One region of the Exiguobacterium sp. s11 genome, then DNA from elsewhere that is predicted to be linked to it. Evidence: predicted binding sites of a transcription regulator. Region 1 holds the regulator's gene; each other region holds the start of a gene.
The links. Region 1 encodes Rex, which represses fermentation and respiration genes when NADH is low (regulators of the CRP and FNR family bind a similar motif). Its sites were predicted from a motif close to TTGTGAAATATTTCACAA; they were not measured.
Positions count from the first base shown of each region.

Region 2: adhE (bifunctional acetaldehyde-CoA/alcohol dehydrogenase) is a predicted target of Rex. The motif match lies at 1,526-1,543, and genes of this name have one in related genera.
Region 3: cydD (thiol reductant ABC exporter subunit CydD) is a predicted target of Rex. The motif match lies at 3,145-3,162, and genes of this name have one in related genera.
Region 4: KNQ12_RS08745 (L-lactate dehydrogenase) is a predicted target of Rex. The motif match lies at 2,384-2,401, and genes of this name have one in related genera.

Region 1 is NZ_JACSNF010000001.1:1,441,009-1,446,530, forward strand. Features, by position in the region: gene KNQ12_RS07530 (S8 family serine peptidase) at 1-1,375, opposite strand, end outside; tRNA gene KNQ12_RS07535 (tRNA-Ala) at 1,597-1,672, opposite strand; gene tatC (twin-arginine translocase subunit TatC) at 1,777-2,556, opposite strand; gene KNQ12_RS07545 (twin-arginine translocase TatA/TatE family subunit) at 2,564-2,764, opposite strand; gene KNQ12_RS07550 (redox-sensing transcriptional repressor Rex) at 2,764-3,423, opposite strand; gene KNQ12_RS07555 (ATP-binding cassette domain-containing protein) at 3,591-5,492, shown strand; gene KNQ12_RS07560 (hypothetical protein) at 5,474-5,522, shown strand, end outside.
Region 2 is NZ_JACSNF010000002.1:554,354-559,875, forward strand. Features, by position in the region: gene KNQ12_RS10490 (Na+/H+ antiporter family protein) at 1-426, opposite strand, end outside; gene KNQ12_RS10495 (beta-class carbonic anhydrase) at 741-1,292, opposite strand; gene adhE (bifunctional acetaldehyde-CoA/alcohol dehydrogenase) at 1,629-4,223, shown strand; gene KNQ12_RS10505 (hypothetical protein) at 4,414-5,522, shown strand, end outside.
Region 3 is NZ_JACSNF010000003.1:255,342-260,863, forward strand. Features, by position in the region: gene cydC (thiol reductant ABC exporter subunit CydC) at 1-1,382, opposite strand, end outside; gene cydD (thiol reductant ABC exporter subunit CydD) at 1,379-3,109, opposite strand; gene KNQ12_RS12310 (Rrf2 family transcriptional regulator) at 3,318-3,800, shown strand; gene KNQ12_RS12315 (nuclear transport factor 2 family protein) at 3,823-4,191, shown strand; gene KNQ12_RS12320 (hypothetical protein) at 4,253-4,420, opposite strand; gene ypfJ (KPN_02809 family neutral zinc metallopeptidase) at 4,503-5,345, opposite strand.
Region 4 is NZ_JACSNF010000002.1:217,628-223,149, forward strand. Features, by position in the region: gene KNQ12_RS08725 (1,4-alpha-glucan branching protein domain-containing protein) at 1-692, shown strand, start outside; gene rpmG (50S ribosomal protein L33) at 797-946, shown strand; gene KNQ12_RS08735 (5-formyltetrahydrofolate cyclo-ligase) at 1,004-1,549, shown strand; gene KNQ12_RS08740 (DUF92 domain-containing protein) at 1,543-2,322, shown strand; gene KNQ12_RS08745 (L-lactate dehydrogenase) at 2,488-3,444, shown strand; gene KNQ12_RS08750 (GNAT family N-acetyltransferase) at 3,702-4,211, shown strand; gene KNQ12_RS08755 (M42 family metallopeptidase) at 4,373-5,410, shown strand; gene KNQ12_RS08760 (YqgQ family protein) at 5,394-5,522, shown strand, end outside.

The sequences.
Region 1 (5,522 bases):
CAACTTTTCCTTTGACATCTTTTCCTTGATAGTTCGATGCTTGACCATCGCCGACATAAATGACGTCTTGCTTCTCCTTGTTGAATACCTTAATCGGATTCGGCGAGTCCTGTTTTTGGTACGCCAAATACCCAGCATCTTGTCCGTCAATCGTCAGTGCCATACCTTCAAGCGTTAATTTCGTATTCTCTAGCGATGCGACTTGTAGCGCTTGGCTGATCAACCCTGGAGATCCTACAACACCGATGTCAGGATTCGCTGTATACGGATTGCCTGCACCATGTCCTGTGAATGCCGAGTTTCCAGCAGAGATCGCACATAAGATCCCGTTGTTCATCGCGTTGACGATTGCCCGTTGCTCTGGATCATCTGCGTTGACGAATGATGCTGTCGAACCGAGACTCATGTTGATGACATCCGCTCCGAGGGCGATCGCATCATCAATCGCTTTGATGTAGATATCACTGAATGTCGATGGCATGCCTGGATCATTTCCGAATACTTTCATCGCGAGGAGTTGTGTTTCCGGTGCGACCCCTTTGATACCACCGTTCGCTTCGTCTCCATTAGCACCGACCGTACCCGCTACGTGCATTCCGTGCATCGATGCACCTGCACCTAAATCACGGATTTCGCTATCGTGATCAGCGTAGTTATAGCCGTATGGGACTTTTTCCGTGAAATACTTCCCTTTTAGTCCTTTTGATTCTTTGGCGCTTTCAACCTTTGAAGAAGTCAAATCAATCTTCGTCTCTGGGCTCAACACCATATCTTTATGCGACGGATCAATCCCCGTATCGATAACCGCTACAATTGTCCCTTCCCCTTTGAAGCCGTAGTCCTGCCATGTTTCTTTTGCATTAACCATATCTTTGCTATATAACATATCTGGTTTTGCACCTTTATCGGCTTTCGGTCGCGCGTATTCATGGGCGATATGTACGCTCTTGACTCCGTCGAGTTGTTTGATGTCTTCGATGTCGCCGAACTTGACTTCACCACTGAATCCGTTAATGACGGTCGTGAAGCTTTCCTTATATGTAACGGGAATCGATTTTTTAGCGATCGATGACTTGACTGATTTTTGGACACTTACGAGGCGATCCTTAATCGACTCTTTTTCGGCATTGCTCAATGTGCTATACCGCTTGTTTTGTGCCTGCGCAATTTGAATCGCCGGCTTCTGCTCCATCTCGATGACGACACGGACCTTGTCAGACTGCTTATACACCTTCTCCTGTCCTGTTTTCTTAAGTGAGAGGGCGTGCGGCTTTTGACCGCTTGCCTTATCTTGCGAGGACAGTGCTCCTTGAGCACTGACCAAGTTGGAAGATGTCATCAAGACAGCTGCCAAGAGTGCGATTTCCTTCTTCATACTTCTTTTCCCCTTTTCTAAAAAACTATAATGATGTTACCAACAAAACAGTTAAACGAAAATTCTGTATATTTAGTTTAATGAAATAGATGGAAATAAACAATTCAGTTCTGTCTGTTTTATATAATTATTTGTTTTTATTGACACTTTATATTGCATTTCCATATTTTGAAAACAACAAAAAAGCTCTTGAATGCTCAAGAGTTTGAAGTGTACGAATATGGTGGAGACTATCGGGATCGAACCGACGACCTTTTGGCTGCCAGCCAAACGCTCTCCCAGCTGAGCTAAGCCCCCATGAATTAACTTTAGTATACGCATCGCTAACTGCTTTATCAATATAAAAATAACGCTTTCATAAAAAAGAATCCCTTCCAAAATTATCGGAAGGAATTCACGATTCATTTATTCAATTCACGCATCAAATCCGCCTGTCGTTCAAGCTCTGCCTGTTGCTCGAGGATCAAGACCTTTTTGTACGTCCGCGCAGAAATCAAGATGCTGATTTCATAGAGAACGAACAATGGGACCGAGATCATCAAGTGTGACGTCACGTCCGGCGGTGCGATCAATGCCGCAACGACGAACAGCGCAAAGTACGCATATTTCCGATTCTTTCGCATGAAAATTGGCGTCACGAGACCAAGACGTGTCAGAAACATCGTCACGACCGGCAATTGGAAAAGAAGACCGAACGGAATCGTTAATCGGATTAAGAAACTGAAGTAGTTCTCAACTCCGATGACTTGTTCGATTCCGAGTTCCTTCCCTAGTTCAGTCGAAACTTTTAATAAGAAAGGTAACAACCAAAAGTATGAGAAGGCTACACCAGCCAAAAATAGAAAGAAGATGACCGGAATATACGTCAATGTCGCTTTTTGCTCCTTATCATACAGACCAGGGCGGACGAATGCCCAGAGTTGATACATCCAGAACGGCGATGCCAGCACGATTGCGATGATGAACGCAAGATTCAAATACAACATTAAAGGATCTGCGACGTTGAAGGCATTCAAACCGATACCGAGCTCTTTTAAGTCCGCTTGCAAGAAGCGAACGAGCGGTCGGACGAGCGGAAATGCAACAGCGAACAGGACGACGACGATGATAAGCGACCAGACGATCCGTTTACGCAGTTCGTCCAGATGCGACGTCACGCTTTGTTCTTGATCAATCGCCATGATTCAATCACTTCTCTTTCGGTTCATCCTTTTTATCGTCGTCCATGATACCGTTCGTTGCGCTCTTGAACTCTTTCAATGTCTGACCCGCAGCACGACCAAGTTCAGGTAACTTCTTCGGTCCGAAGATGATTAATGCGACGACACCGATTAGTGCTAAGCTACCTGGTCCGATGAATGCTATAGTTGATGGGATAAGGTTTTCCATTATGATTTCACTCCTTCAGCTGATTGCGAATAATGCTTCATGAAATAAACTAATGACTGCAACTCGATCGATAAATCGATGTGATGGACCCGGACGCTCGCTGGCACGTTCAACCGCGCGGGCGTAAAGTTCAGGATGCCAGTCACACCATACTCGACTAACTCATCCGCTACTGACTGCGCGAACTGGGATGGAACCGTCAAGATGGCAACATCGACCTGATTCGCTTCGATTTGTTCTTTCATGTCCGAAACATGATAGATTGGAACGTCATGCGTCGTTGTTCCGACCTTCTCTTCGTCCGCATCAAACGCAACGACTATCCGAGTACTATTATTCTTTAAAAAGTTATAATTTGCAAACGCTGTTCCGAGATGACCGACCCCGATTAAGGCAACATTCGTCACCTCATCTTGATTCAAGGTTTTGCGGAAAAACGTTAAGAGATGTTGAACGTTATATCCATACCCCTTCTTCCCTAATGCCCCAAAGTAGGAAAAATCGCGACGAATCGTTGCTGAATCAACCTTCACCGCCTCGCTTAACTCAGCAGAAGAGACGCGGAGCTTGCCTGAATTGTATAAACTTTGGATGAAGCGATAATATAGCGGCAACCGTTTTGCTGTCGCTTGTGGAATTTTTGTGTCTGGTCCATTCATCCTGCAGTTCCCCCTTCGGCCACATCCATCGTGGCACCCAAATCTTTGCAAAAAGCTTTCTACTCTCCTTGATTGTAAACCACTTCACATAGAGTCACAAATAATATATTCCGCAGGACCTCGCGCTTTTGTTCGTGATAGACTAAAGGGTGGAAGGATGGATGGAAATGATACTCTTACAAGTCAACCAACTCTCGAAATCATTCGGCGTTGAGCCGATTTTAGAAAATATCAAATTGGAAGTACAAGAGCGTGACCGGATTGCGCTCGTCGGACGAAATGGTGCCGGTAAATCGACCTTGCTCAAAATCATCGCTGGCGAACTCAGTCATGACTTGGGCGACATCATGAAAGGCAAGGATGTCAAAATCGGTTATCTCGCGCAAGACAGTGGTCTTGAATCGAACGAGACGATCTGGAACGAGATGCTGACCGTCTTTGAACATCTCCAAGAACAAGAACGAACACTACGCCGGATGGAAATCGAAATGGGCATGGAGCATATCTTGAACGATCCGGTCGCGTACGATCGTCTCCTAAAGACGTACGATCAAGCGCAACACGACTTCTCAGAAGCGGGTGGTTATCAGTTCGAAGCGAATATCCGCTCCGTCCTGCACGGCATGCGCTTTTATCCGGACGATTATTCGCGCCGGATCCAAACGTTATCCGGTGGTCAACGGACACGTCTCGCCTTAGCGAAGATGCTCCTGCAAGCACCAGAGCTCCTCATTCTCGATGAACCGACCAACCACCTCGATATCGATACGCTCGCTTGGCTCGAAAGTTACCTCGGTGGTTATCGTGGTGCCGTTCTGATCGTCTCGCACGACCGGTACTTCCTTGACCAAGTCGTCAATGTCGTCTATGAGCTGTCACGCAATGTCTGCCGTAAGTTCACCGGTAACTACACGAAGTACTTGGAACAAAAAGCGGCATTGTACGATCAAGAAATGAAACAGTTCGAACAGCAACAAGAAGAAATCGCGAAGATGCAGGACTTCATTCAACGGAACATCGCCCGAGCGACGACGACCAAACGTGCCCAAAGTGTCCGGAAGCGGCTCGAGAAGGTCGATCGGCTCGACCGACCAGATGGGGATGAGCGTAGCACGGTCCTGTCCTTCCCGATTGAAAAACAGAGCGGGAATGACGTTCTTCAAGTCAATCAACTGGCAATCGGTTACGAAGAAGCTGTCTCAAAAGACATCACGTTCCGCTTGCAACGCGGTGAATCACTGGCACTCGTCGGACCGAACGGCATCGGAAAGTCGACGCTCTTAAAAGTCCTCGTCGGTCGCTTACGCCCCCTCTTCGGTGATTTCCGTTTCGGAACTGGCGTCTCGATCGGATATTACGATCAAGAGCAGGCAGAACTCAATGACCGGAACCGCGTCATCGATGAGATTTGGAACGAATGGCCCTTGATGCGTGAACAAGAAGTCCGGTCTGTCCTCGGGCAATTCCTGTTCAGCGGTGACGATGTCTTCAAAATCGTCCATGAGTTATCTGGTGGCGAACGCGGACGTCTCGCACTTGCAAAACTGAAACTCCGGAAAACGAACGTCCTCGTCCTCGATGAGCCGACGAACCACTTGGATCTGGATTCGAAGATGGTCCTTGAAAATGCGCTCGTCGACTACGAAGGAACGCTGTTATTCGTCTCTCACGACCGTTACTTCATCGACCGAATCGCGACCCGCGTCATCGAGATGAGTGAAGCCGGCGTGACAGAGTACCTCGGTGATTATTCGTACTACACGGAGAAGAAGGCGGAGCAAGAAGAGATTGCGCGTCTTGAAGCCGAGGAAGCAAAAGCTGCAAAGGTCACGGCGTCGAAGACGATCGATAAAGAAGCGCAGAAAGAAGAGCGCAAGCGCCGTCAGCAAATCGAACAACTCGAACAAGACATTGAGCGGCTCGAACAGCGTTCAGCGGAGATCGAACAGTTGCTTTGCGAACCGGAAGTCTTCAATGACATTCCGAAAGCAACGGCACTTTCGGCAGAACGTGATCAGATTGATGTCGATTTGCTCGAATTAATGGAACGATGGGAGAACCAACACTGATGCGGACGAAGAGCTTTTTCATCAATCTCA
Region 2 (5,522 bases), on a different contig from region 1:
GATCTTAAGCTGAGAAAAGAGACCAAGCAACGGCGGAATGATGATTGGAATGAATGCGATGTGGATCGGCAACACGTTTTGTGAACTGATCGCAAGCAAGAGAATCGCGAACAAGATGAATCCTTTTAATTTTTTGACGGAAGCGGCACTTGCGTTACCACGCGAACGCGCAATCAAAGAGTTAGCAAGTGCATCCGGTAAACCTGTTTTCGAGAGGGCGACGGCAAATGCACCGAGCATCGCGTAGCTAAGGGCGATTTCTGCTCCGTCACCAAGACCACCGGAGAATGCTTTTGTCGTCGCAGTCAGGTCAAGACCACCGACGAGACCACCAGCAAACGAACTGATGACCATCGCGAGCACGATGTGGACGCGGAAGATCGCTAAAATAAATAGTAAAAAGACGGCAAACAATACGGCGTTTATCATTCAGTAAAACCACACTTTCTTTTGTTATCACTGTACTATACTAAAGTATCTTACAGCCATGTTGGAATGCTGTCAAGAGTAAAAGTCTGACCTCGTAATCGAAAGATGAATGATACGCTTTTTAGCTCTCCACAAGAAGTTACATTCTGTTATACCCCGAAGCATGAAGTGAGAAGCGTTTTGATCAATGAAAATGACTCATACGAAAAACGTGCCATCCTTCTCCGTTACGAGAAAATATGGCACGTTATTTTTAAATTAAGACGGAGTAGAATATCCGAATCTATTTGCGTTTCTTCTATAGAGAGTGATCAGCAATCGACGACGTCGAGCTTACCGGTACCCGGATCGATGACGAGTCCGTGGACGTTCGTTCCTGGCGGTAGTAATGGATGGTTCTTCACGAGGCTGACCGAGTGAGCGACGCTCTCTTGAACTGACGTGAAGCCACGCAACCATTGATTCAAATCAACACCTGATACTTCAAGCGTGTGAAGAATCTGTTGGTCGATTCCCCGATCCTTCATCTCGTTGATCATGTGGTTAGGATCAATCGTGCTCATGCCGCAGTCGTGGTGACCGATGACAACGACTTCTTCAGCGCCAAGGGCATACAATGCGACGAGAATCGAGCGCATGACGGAACCGAATGGGTGCGAGAGGATAGCACCTGCATTTTTGATGATCTTCGCATCCCCGTTCTTAAGACCAAGTGCGTGTGGGAGGAGCTCCGTCAATCGGGCATCCATACACGTCAGGATGACGACCTTTTTATCCGGGAACTTATCCGAGACGAACTGCTCATACTGTTTTTCGGCGACGAATCGCTCGTTGAAGGCTAGCATTTCCTGTACAACTGACATTCAAGTGTCCTCCTTTAGTGGTAGCTCTTAATATGTACCCCATATCAGAATACAAGATGATGAAACGGCTATCAAGTCACGAAAATGCGAGGTGTGACAAATCGCACACATCTATGTACATGAAGCAAATTGATGAAAAAGAGGAATTCACAACAGTTGTAAACGCTATCAAAGGTGTGATGGAATTCACAGGATGGTCATGCACAAAACAGGAAAAAGGGGTTATGATTGATTTGTGAAGGAAAGCACAAACTATTGAAAAACAGCTTGGCATTCCTGACATAATGGTTAGCAAATCAAACTCAGATTCGTTCCACGACAGGGAGGAAACCACTCATGGCTGTGAAAGAAAAAACAAAATCGACGGCAACGCCGGTTGAACAAGCAGTTGGACAAATCGTTGAAAAAGGGCAACGCGCATTACAAGAATTACTGACATTCGATCAAGAAAAAATCGATACGATCGTTCGGGATATGGCACTTGCCGGACTTGAACGGCACGTCGAACTCGCTCGTCTCGCGGCAGAAGAGACGGGACGCGGTGTCTTTGAAGATAAGATGATTAAAAACATGTTTGCGACAGAATACATCTACAACAGTCTACGTCATGAAAAAACGGTCGGGATTTTAGAAGAAGATGTCCAAAACGGCATCACATATATCGCTGAACCGGTCGGTGTCGTCTGTGGTGTCACACCGGTCACGAACCCGACATCAACGACGATGTTCAAAGCATTGATTGCGATCAAGACGCGCAACCCGATCGTCTTCGCGTTCCACCCATCGGCACAACGTTGTTCCGTTGAAGCAGCGAAAACACTCCGCGACGCAGCCATCAAAGCAGGGGCACCGAAAGACTGTATTCAATGGGTCGAAGAACCATCACTTGAAGCAACGAAAGTCTTGATGAACCATGAAAAAATCGCCATGGTCCTTGCGACAGGTGGAGCAGGAATGGTCAAATCGGCGTATTCAACAGGTAAACCTGCACTTGGTGTTGGACCAGGGAACGTTCCGTGTTACATCGAACAGTCTGCGAAAGTCAAACGGGCAGTCAGCGATCTTGTTCTTTCAAAAACGTTTGATAACGGGATGATTTGTGCGTCTGAGCAAGCCGTCATCGTCGACCAAGAGATTTATGCGACGGTTCGTGCGGAAATGGAAGCACTCGGTTGTTACTTCTGTACACCGGCAGAAAAACAACGCCTCGAATCACTCGTCATCAAAACCGATACATGTGCCGTCAACGCGGACATCGTCGGGAAACCTGCGACTTGGATTGCAGAAAAAGCTGGCATCGATGTTCCGGAAACAACAGTCATGCTCGTCGCAGAACTCGAGCACGTCGGAGTGGCAGAACCATTGTCTCATGAAAAACTCAGTCCCGTCCTCGGTGCGTACCGCGTCGCATCAACTGAAGAAGCGTTCACGATTTCCGAACAGATGCTTGAAATCGGTGGCCTCGGTCATACAGCTGTCATTCATACGACGAACGATGACTTGATGACAGCGTTCGGACTCCGCATGAAAGCCTGCCGGATCCTCGTCAATAGCCCATCTGCTCATGGCGGAATCGGTGATTTGTACAACGAGTTGACACCATCTCTGACACTCGGTTGCGGATCATACGGGAAAAACTCTGTATCTGAAAACGTGACAGCGAAACACTTACTCAACGTCAAAAAGGTGGCGAGACGACGCGTGAACATGCAATGGTTCAAGGTCCCTGAAAAAATCTACTTCGAAAAGAACTCCGTTCAGTACTTGCGGTCGATGACTGACATCTCACGTGTCATGATTGTCACTGATCCAACGATGGTACAGTTCGGGTATGCCGATAAAGTAATTCAAAACTTACCACAGTCCGTCAGTTACCGGATCTTCGACCAAGTCGAACCAGATCCATCGGTGACGACTGTTCAGACAGGTGCTCAAGCGATGCGTGATTTCAAGCCTGACTTGATTATCGCCCTCGGTGGTGGTTCAGCGATGGATGCTGCAAAAGGAATGTGGCTCTTCTACGAACAACCGAACGAAACGTTCTCGAACTTACGTCAAAAATTCCTCGATATTCGCAAACGGGCGTATCAATTCCCGACACTTGGTCGTCAAGCGAAGTTCGTCGCGATTCCGACGACTTCTGGTACAGGTTCAGAAGTGACACCGTTCACCGTCATCACGGATAAAGAGAAAAACGTCAAATACCCGATTGCTGACTATGCATTGACACCAGACGTCGCAATCGTTGATCCAGAATTCGTCATGACCGTCCCGGCTTCGATCACTGCTGATACCGGAATGGATGTCTTGACGCATGCGACAGAAGCATACGTCTCGGTGCTTGCGAACGACTACACGGATGGACTAGCACTCAAAGCAATCAAGATGATCTTCGACTACTTGCCACGAGCATATGCTAACGGATCAGACGCCGAAGCACGCGAAAAAGTGCACAATGCGTCAACGATGGCAGGGATGGCATTCGCGAACGCCTTCCTCGGCATCAACCACTCGATTGCACACAAAATCGGTGGCGAATTCCACACACCACACGGACGGACGAACGCGATCCTGATGCCACACGTCATTCGCTATAACGCGTCACGTCCAACGAAACTAGCAGCATTCCCGAAATACGCATCATTCGTCGCGGATGAGCGGTATGCCGACATCGCACGCTACCTCGGTCTTCCGGCAGCAACGACGGAACAAGGGGTCGAATCCCTTATCCAAGCCGTTGCTGATCTTGGACAACGTCTCAACATCAAAATGTCATTCAAGGCGCAAGGCATTCAAAAAGCAGACTTCGAGGCAAAACTCGATAAGATGGCAGTCGATGCCTTCGAGGATCAATGTACGACGGCGAATCCGAAGATGCCGCTTGTCGCTGAGTTACGGACGATCATGGAACAAGCATACGAAGGCATCTAATAGAGAAAAAATACCATGGCACCTGATCGTTCAACCGGCTTCTCACTGTGAGAAGCCGGTTTTTATTTTGGAAATCAGTGGAGACAGTCAGAGAAAAGGTGGGATATAATGGCTGTTGAATGAATTTGATGTTTTTGGTTTCGCTGTAGCAGGAATATTCAAACATCAGACATAAAAAGGAGGAAATGGGATGGAGTCAAGGCAAGAAAGGAAACAACGACGGTTTTCCGTCTGGGATGTCCTGTTTGGCGTCCTTATCGGTCTCATCTTTTTCGGTGTCATCTATGGTGTGATGGCATTTTTGACTTCACAAATCACTTCATCCTCAGACTATCAGGATCTCGTGACGCAGATGCAACAGGCGGATGTCTCCTGGAAAGATGCAGACATCACGGTGTCATTGATGCTACTGTTCGTCGGTGGGCTGTCGATCACGATGCCGAGTGCGGTCCGGGAAGGGATTATCAATCAGGTACTCGACGCGAGTTCTGCCGGTGATGTCTTATCGTTGTTTGGAATTGACTTAAAGCAAGTTCTTGCACCACTTACGTTCGATGTCTCTTACGGCACGTTACTTTATTCTGTCTTTGGCATCGGTTTAATCGTCCTGTTATTTTTAGTATTAAGGATTAAGGCAAGTCGTCTTGGGTGGACGATTCGATCGGTTAGTTTCTTCTTAACCGTCGGGATCATCTGGTTCGTCCTTGCCGGACGCGGAAACGACGTGCCATTCCTCTCGTTACAAGACGGCTATGCGATGAGTGGCATCTTACCGCTTCTCGTCGTCAGTTTGCTTGGTTGGATGGCGTTCTTCCCGCAAAAGTTATCCGGTCTGACAGCTGCTGGACGTGCCAGCTTACTGATTTTGATGCTCGCAAGTACGCTTCAACTCGTCTTTACGGTACAGGACGAAGCGGAATATGACGGCGATTCTTCACTACGGACGGCATTGACCGTCGCGAGTCTGAACGCCGGAAGTGGCGGGATGTACGACTGGATCCACGGCGGTCAAGTCGTGTATCAAGCAGACGTCCTTGGAGCGAATGCGGAAATCCCCGTCTCGATGTTGAACGGGGAGACCTCAACGGATCAGCTCAATGACTCGATCCAAAAAGTCGTCGATGGGATCGACACGGACCGGGTGACAGAACAATTGTTGACGTTACTCGGTGGAGAACGTCCGGATTTGTCAGCAACACAATTGAAGCTCGATCCTGTTGATTACGGCGTCGCGCGGCAGACGATCCAAGTGATTGATGCGGAATCGGCAGGAGCGACGCCACCGAATGTCTCCAGTGA
Region 3 (5,522 bases), on a different contig from region 1:
TCTCCTTTTTCAAACACACGATCACTCAACTCGAATGTCGTTAATCCGACATCATCGAGTGCTTGTCGCATCGCTTCATCCGTCGCTGCTTCGTTTGCGAGAAGTAGATTATCACGAAGTGTTCCATAAAAGTAGTGATTTTGTTGCAGGACGACATTCGCGTGCTGCCAGAGTCCTTCCGGATCAACCGTCCGACTATCTTGACCAGCAATCGTTAATCCGTCCGCTGGATACATCCGTAACATCAATTGCAGTAACGTGGATTTCCCGGAACCACTCGCCCCGACGATCGCCGTCTTCTTGCCGGCAGGAATCGAGACGGTGACGTCACGTAAGACCGGACGCGGTGCATCAGGGAACGTGAACGTCAACGCGTTCGTTTCAAAGGATGGTGCCTGATTGAGAACAAACGTGTCATAAGTTGGCTCTTCTTGCTCGGTCACGACTTCATCAAGTCGTTTCGCAGCATGCCGGCTGTCTTCAAAAAAGCCGGGTAAGATCGCCATCGGTGCCGCATTTTCAAAGACGGTCAGCGATGTCATGACGAGTAAAGCGAGGAAAACTCCCTCGAGTTGTCCGCTTGCGACGAGATAGGCACTGACACCAAGGACAAGCCAAGAGATGATCAACGTCACCATCGTATTCAAGGCCAGGTTCGAGACAGCGTGTAAACCATTACGTTTCTCTTCCTCGACATACCGTTTCGCGACGGCATTCAAGTCCTGTTCCTTTTGGTCGAGTTGTTGGTAAATCTTCAAATCACGATAGCCTTGGAATAACTCTGTCACTTCTGTCGACAAGTCACCACGTCGAACACGGACTGAACGGGCGAAGCGTTGTTCACGGTACGCGAACCATCCCGGAATCAAGAAACCGGTCAGAATTAAACCAAGCAACAGAATCCCGGCAATCGTCCATGAGAAGAAACTGACGAAAAAGATCGTACAGAAGAAAACGAGCAGTAACACGATAGGTGGATAGAGGACACGTAAGAAGGTATTTTGTAGACTCTCAACATCCCCGACGATCCGCGCAAGTAAGTCACCACTGCGGTACTTACCAAAAATCCCTGGCGCAAGCGGCTCGAGACGACGGTAAAATGACGTTCGGATGTCACTAAGAATCGTAAACGTCGCCCGGTGCGAATAGTAACGTTCCGCATACCGACTGACGGCGCGCGTCAGACTCGACACTTTTTGCAGGGCGATCAAGACGGCGAGTGTCTGGATCGGTGGCAACAAGGCTGCCTTTGAAATCAGGTAACCACTTGCTGCGAATAAACCGACCGCTGTCACACCGGCGAGGACACCGAAGAAGATCGACCAGGCGATATCGCGTTTTTGATGCACCATCAACCGAAAGACTCCTAATAATTCCTTCATCGTGTTTCCTCCCCTCTCTGGACGCTACGCATCCGCGCATATTCCGAATCGCGACCAAGCAATTCATCATGGGTGCCACGATCGACGATTCGTCCGCCGTCGAGAACGACGATTTGATCCGATCGTTCAATCGTATGCAAACGGTGCGCGACAGTGATGACCGTTGCCGATTGTCCGAGTTGCTCAATCGCTTGTTGGAGCAGTCGCTCCGTTTTGACATCAAGTCCAGTCGTCGGTTCATCAAAGACGACGACGTTCGGGCGTTTCAAGAACGCTCGCGCTAACGCAACACGCTGTTTTTCGCCACCCGATAGACCGCGTCCACCTTCTCCGATCACCGTGTCAATCCCTTCAGGCAACGTCGCAATCAACTCCTCGAGCCCTGCCGCCTGCGCCGCTTCGAAAATCTCTTCCGGCGTCGCTTGACGAAGCTCACCAATCGCGATGTTTTCTGCCAGCGTTCCGGCATACAGATACGGATGTTGAGAAATGTAGCTCAACTGACGAAACCAGCTTGTTTCCTCCACCTGACCGCGCTCGGTTCCGTCGAGTAGAATCCGTCCTTCTTGTGGATCCGCAAGTCCGGCAATCAACTGCAAGACGGTCGATTTACCGGCCCCGCTGCGACCGATCAACGCTACCTTTTGATACGGCTCAATCGTAAGCCCGATATCTTGCAAGGCAAAACGTCCTTCTTGGTACGTAAAGCCGACTTCATCCAAGACGATTCGTGGTGGACGGTTCATCGAAAGTTCTGATTGCCCAAAGGCAACAGGACGATCGTCTGCCGTTAGTTCGGCTGCGATCTGTTTCGCTGCCGCGACACTACCGCGTCCCGTATGGAAGGCAGCTCCCATCTCTTTTAAGGCAAGATAGTATTCTGGTGCCAACACGAGCATCAAGAACGCCGGGATGAAGGTAATGCTTTGGAACAAAATCAAGCGCAGACTGACCTCAAGTGCAATCATTCCCATGCTGAGCATCGAGATGAACTCAAGCATCAACGACGACAAGAAGGCGAGCTTCAAGACCGTTAACGTCGCATCCCGGAAATCAAGACTGCTTTTTTCGATGACGTCACGTTGTCGTTTCGCACGACCAAATAACTTCAAGGTCGTCAGTCCTTGCAACGTATCAAGGAACGTTCCCGAGAATGCCGTCATCTTCTCGAGTTGAGCATCCGCCCGCTTTTGCGTCATGATGCCGATGATGATGTAGAACAACGGAATGAACGGTGCCGTGATCATCATGACGAGACCGGTGATCCAGTCATAGCTGAATGCCGCGATCAAGACCATCAAGGGAACGATCGTCGTCTGGACAACTTTCGGCAAGTACTGACTGTAGTAGCTGTCCATCTCGTCTACAGCGTCGAGCAAGACACTGACCTTCTGTCCCGCTTGCCCTTGTAGCATCATCTCGACCGAACGACCTGTGTATTTCGCGACGAGTGCTTCCCGAAGTGCCTGCTTCATGTGTGCCGATAACGTCGTACCGAGACGACCGTTCCAATACGTCACGGCGACTCGGAGCAATAACATCCCGAGGACGACGAGCAGTAACGGAATGACAGCTTCAAACGGTTGTTCTTTTAGGAAAATGCGATCGACCGTCAACACGATGCCGTATGACTGACCGACGACCGCGACCCCCATTAAGAAAGCCGCAATGATGAATTGAATGAGAATATTACGTGGAATCTGGACGATTCCTTTTAATGGATTCATATACAAACGTCCTTTCACAAAGTGTGAACGACTTTTAGTGAATATTTTCACATATCGTACATTTAGTATACCGAATCCGGAACGGGGATGCCATGCAGATGCTGTCGAAAAGGTGTGACGGTTTTGTGAGAGCATATGACTCGACAATTCTTTCGAATAAAACTATTATGGATATACATTATCAACGTTTAACGAAAGGAGATTTCTCATGCAAATGAAAACCGGGGTCGAGCAATCCGTCTATGCGATGTTGCTTTTGACCTTCCTTCCGGATCGCGCTGTGTTGCCCGGTGAATTCATCAGCCAGCAACTCGGTGCCTCGCCGACTTATTTCCAAAAGCTCTTACGAAAACTCGTCCAGGCGGATCTGTTGTATTCCGTACCGGGTGTCAAAGGCGGCTTTCGCTTACGACGTCCGGCAGACGAAATTCAAATCTTTGACATTTATCAAGCGATCGAGGGCAAGCAGACGTTGTATGCGTCAAGCGGTGTCTTTGAGGATTTGATGGGAATTCAGGAACAGGAAATCGGTCTACTCTCGAATCTGATGACAGAGGCGGAAGAGGCGTGGCAATCGACGTTGAAGCGCGAATCGATTGGCTCGATCCGTCAAGCAATCGACGCCTCCTGTCCACCGGAGCATTTAGAACGGTTGCATGCGTTAATCACAGACCGGATGATGACACTTTAATGAACAGAAAGAGGTTTTTACTATGGTATTGAATCGTTATTTCGACTTATTCGACGCGTCACGCACAGATGAACAAGCTTTTGAGGATCTCGTTTCCTTATTCACGACAGACATCACGTTCGTCCTGAACGGACAACCAAAGCACGGCATCGACGCCTGGAAACAGTTCGTCCGTCATGTGTTCACGGCGAATCAGGACATTAAGCACATGTATGCAGGCTGGGAAGAAACAACACCAGGAACATATGAAACACGCTGGGCAGTTTGCGGAAAACGGGCAGACGGTAGTGTCTTCACTCAAGACGGAAAAGATATCGCACGTCTCGATGAAAACGGACGGATCGCTTATCTGGAGAACGTTCCAGATGATCCGACGATGTTCCGTTCATAAGATGGCTTTTAAATAACGAAAACCTGTGTTCCGCGCAAGCAGAACACAGGTTTTTTGGTATTTAGCGCTTCATTACGAGTCGTTTCAACAAATAGCCTGTGATGACAAGTAATGATGCAATGGCGAAATAGACCATATAGACCAACAAGTCTGGCGCAAATCGTGACACGATGTACGTCAATCCGACGACAGCCGTATAGAACAATAGAAATAGACTGATGTGCTTCAACTTCGACACTCCCCTTTGAATCCTTCCCTCTTCTTTACAGAAATGACTGGAAGATATTTCAAAGGACTGTCGTTGCTTCGTTTTATAGATTCTTCGCTTTGAATGTATCTCCGCCTTCGATCGTGCCGTTATCAAAGCCTTTTTGGAACCAACGCTCTCGTTGCGCCGATGTGCCGTGGGTGAAACTCTCCGGTACGACATATCCTTGTCCTTTCTCTTGTAACGTATCGTCCCCAACAGCATTGGCTGCTGTCAACGCTTCTTCGAGATCGCCTTCTTCGAGCAAGTTTTCTCCTTGCGCGTGATGCGCCCAGACGCCGGCATAATAATCTGCCTGTAGCTCGAATCGAACGAGGTATTTATTGAACTTCTCCTCACTCATTTGCTTTCGAAGTGGCATGATCTCATCCGATTTTCCGAGTAACGTCTGGACATGATGCCCGACTTCATGCGCAATGACATAGGCCATCGCAAAATCGCCCGGTGCTCCGTATTTCGTCTGCAGTTCATTATAAAAGCTTAAATCAATGTATAATTTCTGATCACCGGGACAGTAAAAGGGACCGACGGACTTCCCTGCTTGTCCGCAAGCCGAACTAACTTGATCCGTATATAAGACGAGTGTCGGTTTTTTATAGGTCTTACCATCTTCTTTAAATTCTTTCGCCCAGACTCGTTCCGTATCGGCCAAGACGACGGAGACGAAGTCCGCTGCTTCTTTTTCCTGCGCTGTTTCCTCATACGTCGTATTTTGCTGATCCCCACCGGTTAAGTCTCCGAGTAGTTCAGTTGGATTACCACCCATCAAAGTGATGACGATCAGCAGGATGATCCCGACACCACCGCCGATACCGGCGATTCCTTTCCCACCCATTCCCCGCCTGTCCTCGACGTTCGAACTCCGTTCTCTTCCCTTCCATTTCATGCGCTTTCCTCCTACCCGTTTCGTTATTGTTCTTTACCCAAAAGCTTTTATACGTAACGCTTCAGGACATCATGGATGAAACAGAAGTCTATTGATTTGATGCATTTTCTAGGAATATCCTTCTACTGTAGAGAAGATTAGTAGCAGAACCGATCTTTCGGATCCAATTTTTTCTAC
Region 4 (5,522 bases), on a different contig from region 1:
GGTTGGATGCTCGATATCGCGAATATCCTTTTCTTCAAGATTCAGATATTGAACCGGATGTCTTCTTGACGGCACATGATTACTACGTGGCAGTGAAGCGTGAGAAATCTTGGAATACAGACGCCATCTTATTGTTCGTCCGACAATATGATGCGTCAGACCGACCAGCTTCGGAGCTCGCTCGACGGCTCGCTGCTGCTGGTGAGAACGTCTATGTCGTCACGGAACATCCGGAAGCGTATCGATTTGAAGAAGGTGTTCACGTTTACGGAGTGCAAGTGACAGGTCTACCGCTCGTTCAGACCTATAACCAACTGGCGGCACTAAATTTAACCTTCTTACGCCAAGCGCAAGCTTTGAGTAAGATCGTTGATTTCGCAGTCATCCACAACTTCAACATGGAGACCGCATCAGCTGCCCAAGCTATCGCGAAGATCAAAGAGTTGCCACTCGTCAGTAATGTCTACGATGTCGAAAGTGAGCGTTCTCCTGATCGTTCAGGTGGTCTGGTCGTTGCCTTAAAACGACTTGAAGGAGATGCGTTGCGCCAATCAGCGGTTGTTTATCTAGAACGAGAAGAGTCACGTCACGGGGTGGAGCAAGAGTATCACGTCGAAAAGAAGCCACTGCGTTTTGAAGAGAACCTTGAAAAACCATATCAACACGTGACGAATCCGAAAAAGAACGGATGAACAGTTGCAATTCCTTTCCTTTCTTGGTACGATACTTGAGTATGCTTAACCTTATGTAAAGCAAAATCACTTGATACATCGAGAGCTAGATAGGAGGGAATCCCATGCGCGTTAAAATCACATTAGCTTGCACTGAAACTGGTGACCGTACTTATATCACTAAAAAGAACAAGCGTAACAACCCAGAGCGTCTTGAGTTGAAGAAATACAACCCACGTCTCCGTAAGCACACACTTCACCGTGAAGTGAAATAATTGAGATGGAAGCCGTCACTTCGTGTGATGGCTTTTTTTGTGGAAAGGAAGACATTCATGAATAAACAAGAAGTACGCCGTCTGATCAAAGAACGACTCGATATGATGGAGAACCGTGCGGAGAAGGAACGGTTGATTCACGAACATGTATTATTATTACCTGAATGGCAACAAGCGACTTGTGTCGCGATCACATTAGCTTTTCGAAATGAATGTGATACAAGAATGCTGATTGAACAAGCGTGGCAAGAGGGCAAGACGGTCTTGATACCAAAAGTAGTCGGAGAAGAGATGATCTTTTATGAACATGGACCAGAAGATCAACTGCAAGCAAATCAGATGGGGATTGCTGAACCGATCGCTTCAGCACGTCGCGCCTCACTTGATCAAGCAGAGCTTTGCCTTGTTCCAGGTCGCGCCTATCGTCGGGACGGCTATCGTTTAGGATGGGGAGGAGGCTATTACGATCGTGCACTCGTGCCATATACAGGATGTAAAGTATCGATTGCCTTTTCTGAACAACTTCTTCCAGATTTCGAAGTGGAAGCCTTTGATATCCCCGTTGACTTGATCGTCACTGAATTAGAGGTCATCCGATGCTAAGCGCGACCATTTTGTTTTGTCTATTGCTTGCTTGGACCGGACGATCTTTTCGTTTATTGACGACAAGTGGTGCTATCATGACCCTGCTCGTCGGTAGTGGTGTCTCATTCGGATTCGGTTGGCAAGGATTAGTAGTACTTTTACTCTTCTTTGGTAGCTCGAGTCTGTTATCGAAGGTCGGACGATCTAGAAAACAATCGGTCGACTCCATCGTTGAGAAAGACGGCGCGCGTGACGGATGGCAGGTCCTTGCGAATGGAGGGCTAGCGTTCGTTGCTGCCTTAGCGTATGCCATGACGATGGATTTTGCGTATCTCTTGTTATTTCTATTCGTCATCGCAGCATCGAATGCTGATACGTGGGCATCCGAAATCGGACCGCTCTCAAGACGTGATCCATGGTCGCTCAAAACGTTACGACGGGTACCAGCAGGAACAAGTGGAGCGATGTCGCTGATTGGAACGGTCGGTACGATCGCAGGAGCTGCGTTCATCGCGATAGCAGCGCATTGGATATTTTCTCTTTCTTTAAGAGACGTCTTACTCGTAACAAGTATCGGTGTACTCGGGAGCCTGCTGGATACACTATTTGGAGCAGTAGGGCAACGCGTTTACCGATGTACAGTTTGTGGGGAATACACAGAAAAGCGAAAGCACCATGGGCAACCGACAGCTTATGTTTCAGGTATTCGATTTTTAGGGAATGATGCTGTCAATGTCTTAACGAGTGGTTTGGCAAGTGGAATCGGGTTTATCATCGTTCGATTCTGGTAACTGGAAAGTATATGAGTATGTAATTCCTTATGTTAGGATATCAATGACACAAAATGGACAAATGTGATTAATTTCACATGATACAAATAATGTGAAAGATGTTACAATTTATTTGTGAGATAGTTAACAAACTCTTAGGACGAATGAAAGGGTGGACATAACGATATGGAATTACATGCGAAAGTGACACGGGTAGCCCTCATTGGAGCTGGTGCAGTCGGTTCAAGCTTTGCCTATCAGATGTCAACAGCTGGGCTTTGTGAAGAACTTGTCATCATTGATGTCAACAAAGCCAAAGCAGAGGGCGAGGCAATGGACTTAAACCATGGAACACCATTTAGCTCTTCACCGATGCGAATATGGGCTGGCGACTACGCGGACTGCCGCGAAGCGGAAGTCGTCGTCATCACGGCAGGCGCTCCACAAAAACCAGGTGAGACAAGACTCGATCTCGTTGCAAAGAATGCGTTGATCATGAAAGAAATGATTCGTCAAATCATGGATTCTGGTTTTGATGGGATCATCGTCGTGGCTTCTAATCCGGTTGATATCATGGCGCATCTTGCCTGGAAATATTCCGGTCTTCCGAAATCCCGCGTATTTGGATCAGGAACGGTGCTTGATACAGCACGTCTGCGTCAAATGCTTGGAGAATACTTTCACATTGACTCCCGAAATGCCCATGCCTATATTCTTGGAGAACATGGTGATACGGAATTCGCTGCCTGGAGTAACAGCCGTATTTATGGAAAAACGATTGATGAACTACTTGCTGAAGACGATCGTTATTCTCAAGCAGATCTTGATCAAATTTACATCAACGTCCGAGATGCTGCTTATCATATCATCGAGCGCAAAGGGGCAACCTACTATGCGATCGGGCTTGGGCTTGTTCGGATCGTTCGTGCCATCCTCGGAAATGAGAACTGTCTATTAACGGTCGGTGCGCATGTCGATGGGCAGTATGGCATTTCCGGTATCCACATTGGAGTTCCCGCCATCATTAATCGTCAAGGTGTGCGTGAAATCATTGAAGTCTCATTGACGGAAGAAGAGTTGAAGAAATTCCATCATTCTGCTGATGTATTGCGTCAGACGCTTGAACCCGTCTTGCAAGGATAAGCGTACGCATCATGCTGAAGGTATTACCGAAATAAAGTAGTAAAAAAACTCAAGTGTCGGACTTGCTTTATATTGTCCACACTTGAGTTTTTTTGATGTAAAGAACGAATACATAAAAAATCACATCTATTCGTCCAGTAGTAAAAAGAGAAAAATCTAGGTTTTATTTTACTAGAAAAGGGTTAAGTAAGAGATAGAAGCATTTTTACGTCATTTTTTGTACGTCATGATACCCAAAAAGGAGAGAACCGACAGTCATGTATACTTTTCGAAAACTTACTAAAGAGGATGCAGAACAATACTGGAATCTACGCCTTGAGGGATTAAAAAATCATCCAGATGCATTCGGTCATTCGTTTGATGATGAACAGCAAACCCCGCTCCGCGAAGTACAAGAAGGACTTGAGGGAGAACCCGACTCCGATGAGGTTTGGCTTGGTATGTTCGACGGTGATACGTTGTTTGGGTTTGGTCAGGTCAAACCATATGAATTGTCACGTGAATCGCATAAAGCGATGATTTCTGGAGTATACGTATCACCTGAATATCGCGGGGGTACTGGTCGCGCTTTAATGGAAGCCTTAATCGAGGAAGCGAAAAAGTTACCGGACGTCGAGCAAGTCATTCTTGCCGTTTTATCAGGAAACGAAGCCGCACAAAATCTTTATGAGTCGCTCGGTTTTGAAGTATATGCCGAAGATCCAGATTCCGTAAAATTAGAAGACGGCACATATCGTGATGATATTTGGATGAAGAAGTACGTCTAAGTTCTTCAGAGGATGTAGATTAGAAGCTGTAGCAAAAAAAGTGCTACAGCTTTTTTGCATGGTATCCGTAGGATATCAGTATCGGCAAAGAATGAATATTTGTTATCATGAGAACAAAGCGGATGTCACATCGTAGTCCGATTGAAAGGGAGCGAATGAACATGAAAGAAGTCATACGTACGATTGAAGAGCTTGTCTCGATTCCGAGTCCAACAGGTTCGACAAAAGAAGCGATTACATATGTAGAAAAGCGATTGGTATCAGAAGGAATCACGTATCGAAAACTTGAGAAAGGAGCGATTTTAGCGACACTACCTGGTGCTTCAACGCGTACACGGTTACTGACGGCACACGTCGACACACTAGGAGCGATGGTGAAAGAGATTTTACCAACAGGACGACTTCGTTTATCACAACTGGGGGGATATGCTTGGACAGCAATTGAAGGTGAGAACTGTCTCATTCACAAGATGGACGGTCAAACGATTTCAGGTACGATCGTGTTCCACCATTCGAGTGTTCATACGTCGCGCGAGACGAATAAGACGGAACGCTCCGCTGATAATATCGAAGTACGGCTCGATATCCGTTCAACGACAGCAGAAGAGACGCGCGTTGCGGGGATTGAAGTAGGAGACATCGTAACATTTGATCCGCGATTCCTCTACACGGAAACGGGATTCGTGAAGTCGCGCCATCTCGACGATAAAGCATCCGTTGCTTTGTTGCTTGAATTGATCAAGGAATGGAAAACAATCGAGCTGCCACACACGGTCCAGATTCTGATTTCAAATTACGAAGAAGTTGGATTCGGTGGAAATGCTGGATTCACGGAAGAAGTCGCAGAATACATCGCGGTCGACATGGGGGCACTAGGAGACGGTCAACACTCCGATGAATTCACGGTCTCGATCTGTGCGAAAGATGGTTCGGGTCCATATGACTTGGCTTTACGCCACCAGTTAACGCGTTTAGCACAACGTAACAGTATTCCATATAAGGTTGATATCTATCCATTCTATAGCTCGGATGCCTCAGCGGCAGTAAGTGCGGGACACGACGTCCGGCACGGATTGTTCGGTCCGGGAATCGAATCGAGTCATTCGTACGAACGTACACATGAGACGTCGTTACAAGCGACATATGATTTGTTGCATGCCTATGTAAAGGAGCCGATGGTTGATGAAGACACTGTATGACGTACAGCAGTTACTCAAGACATACGGAACATTCATCTATCTTGGGGACCGAGCGTCCGATATCGCGATGATGATGCTTGAACTCGATGAATTACAAGAAGCAGGCGTTTTG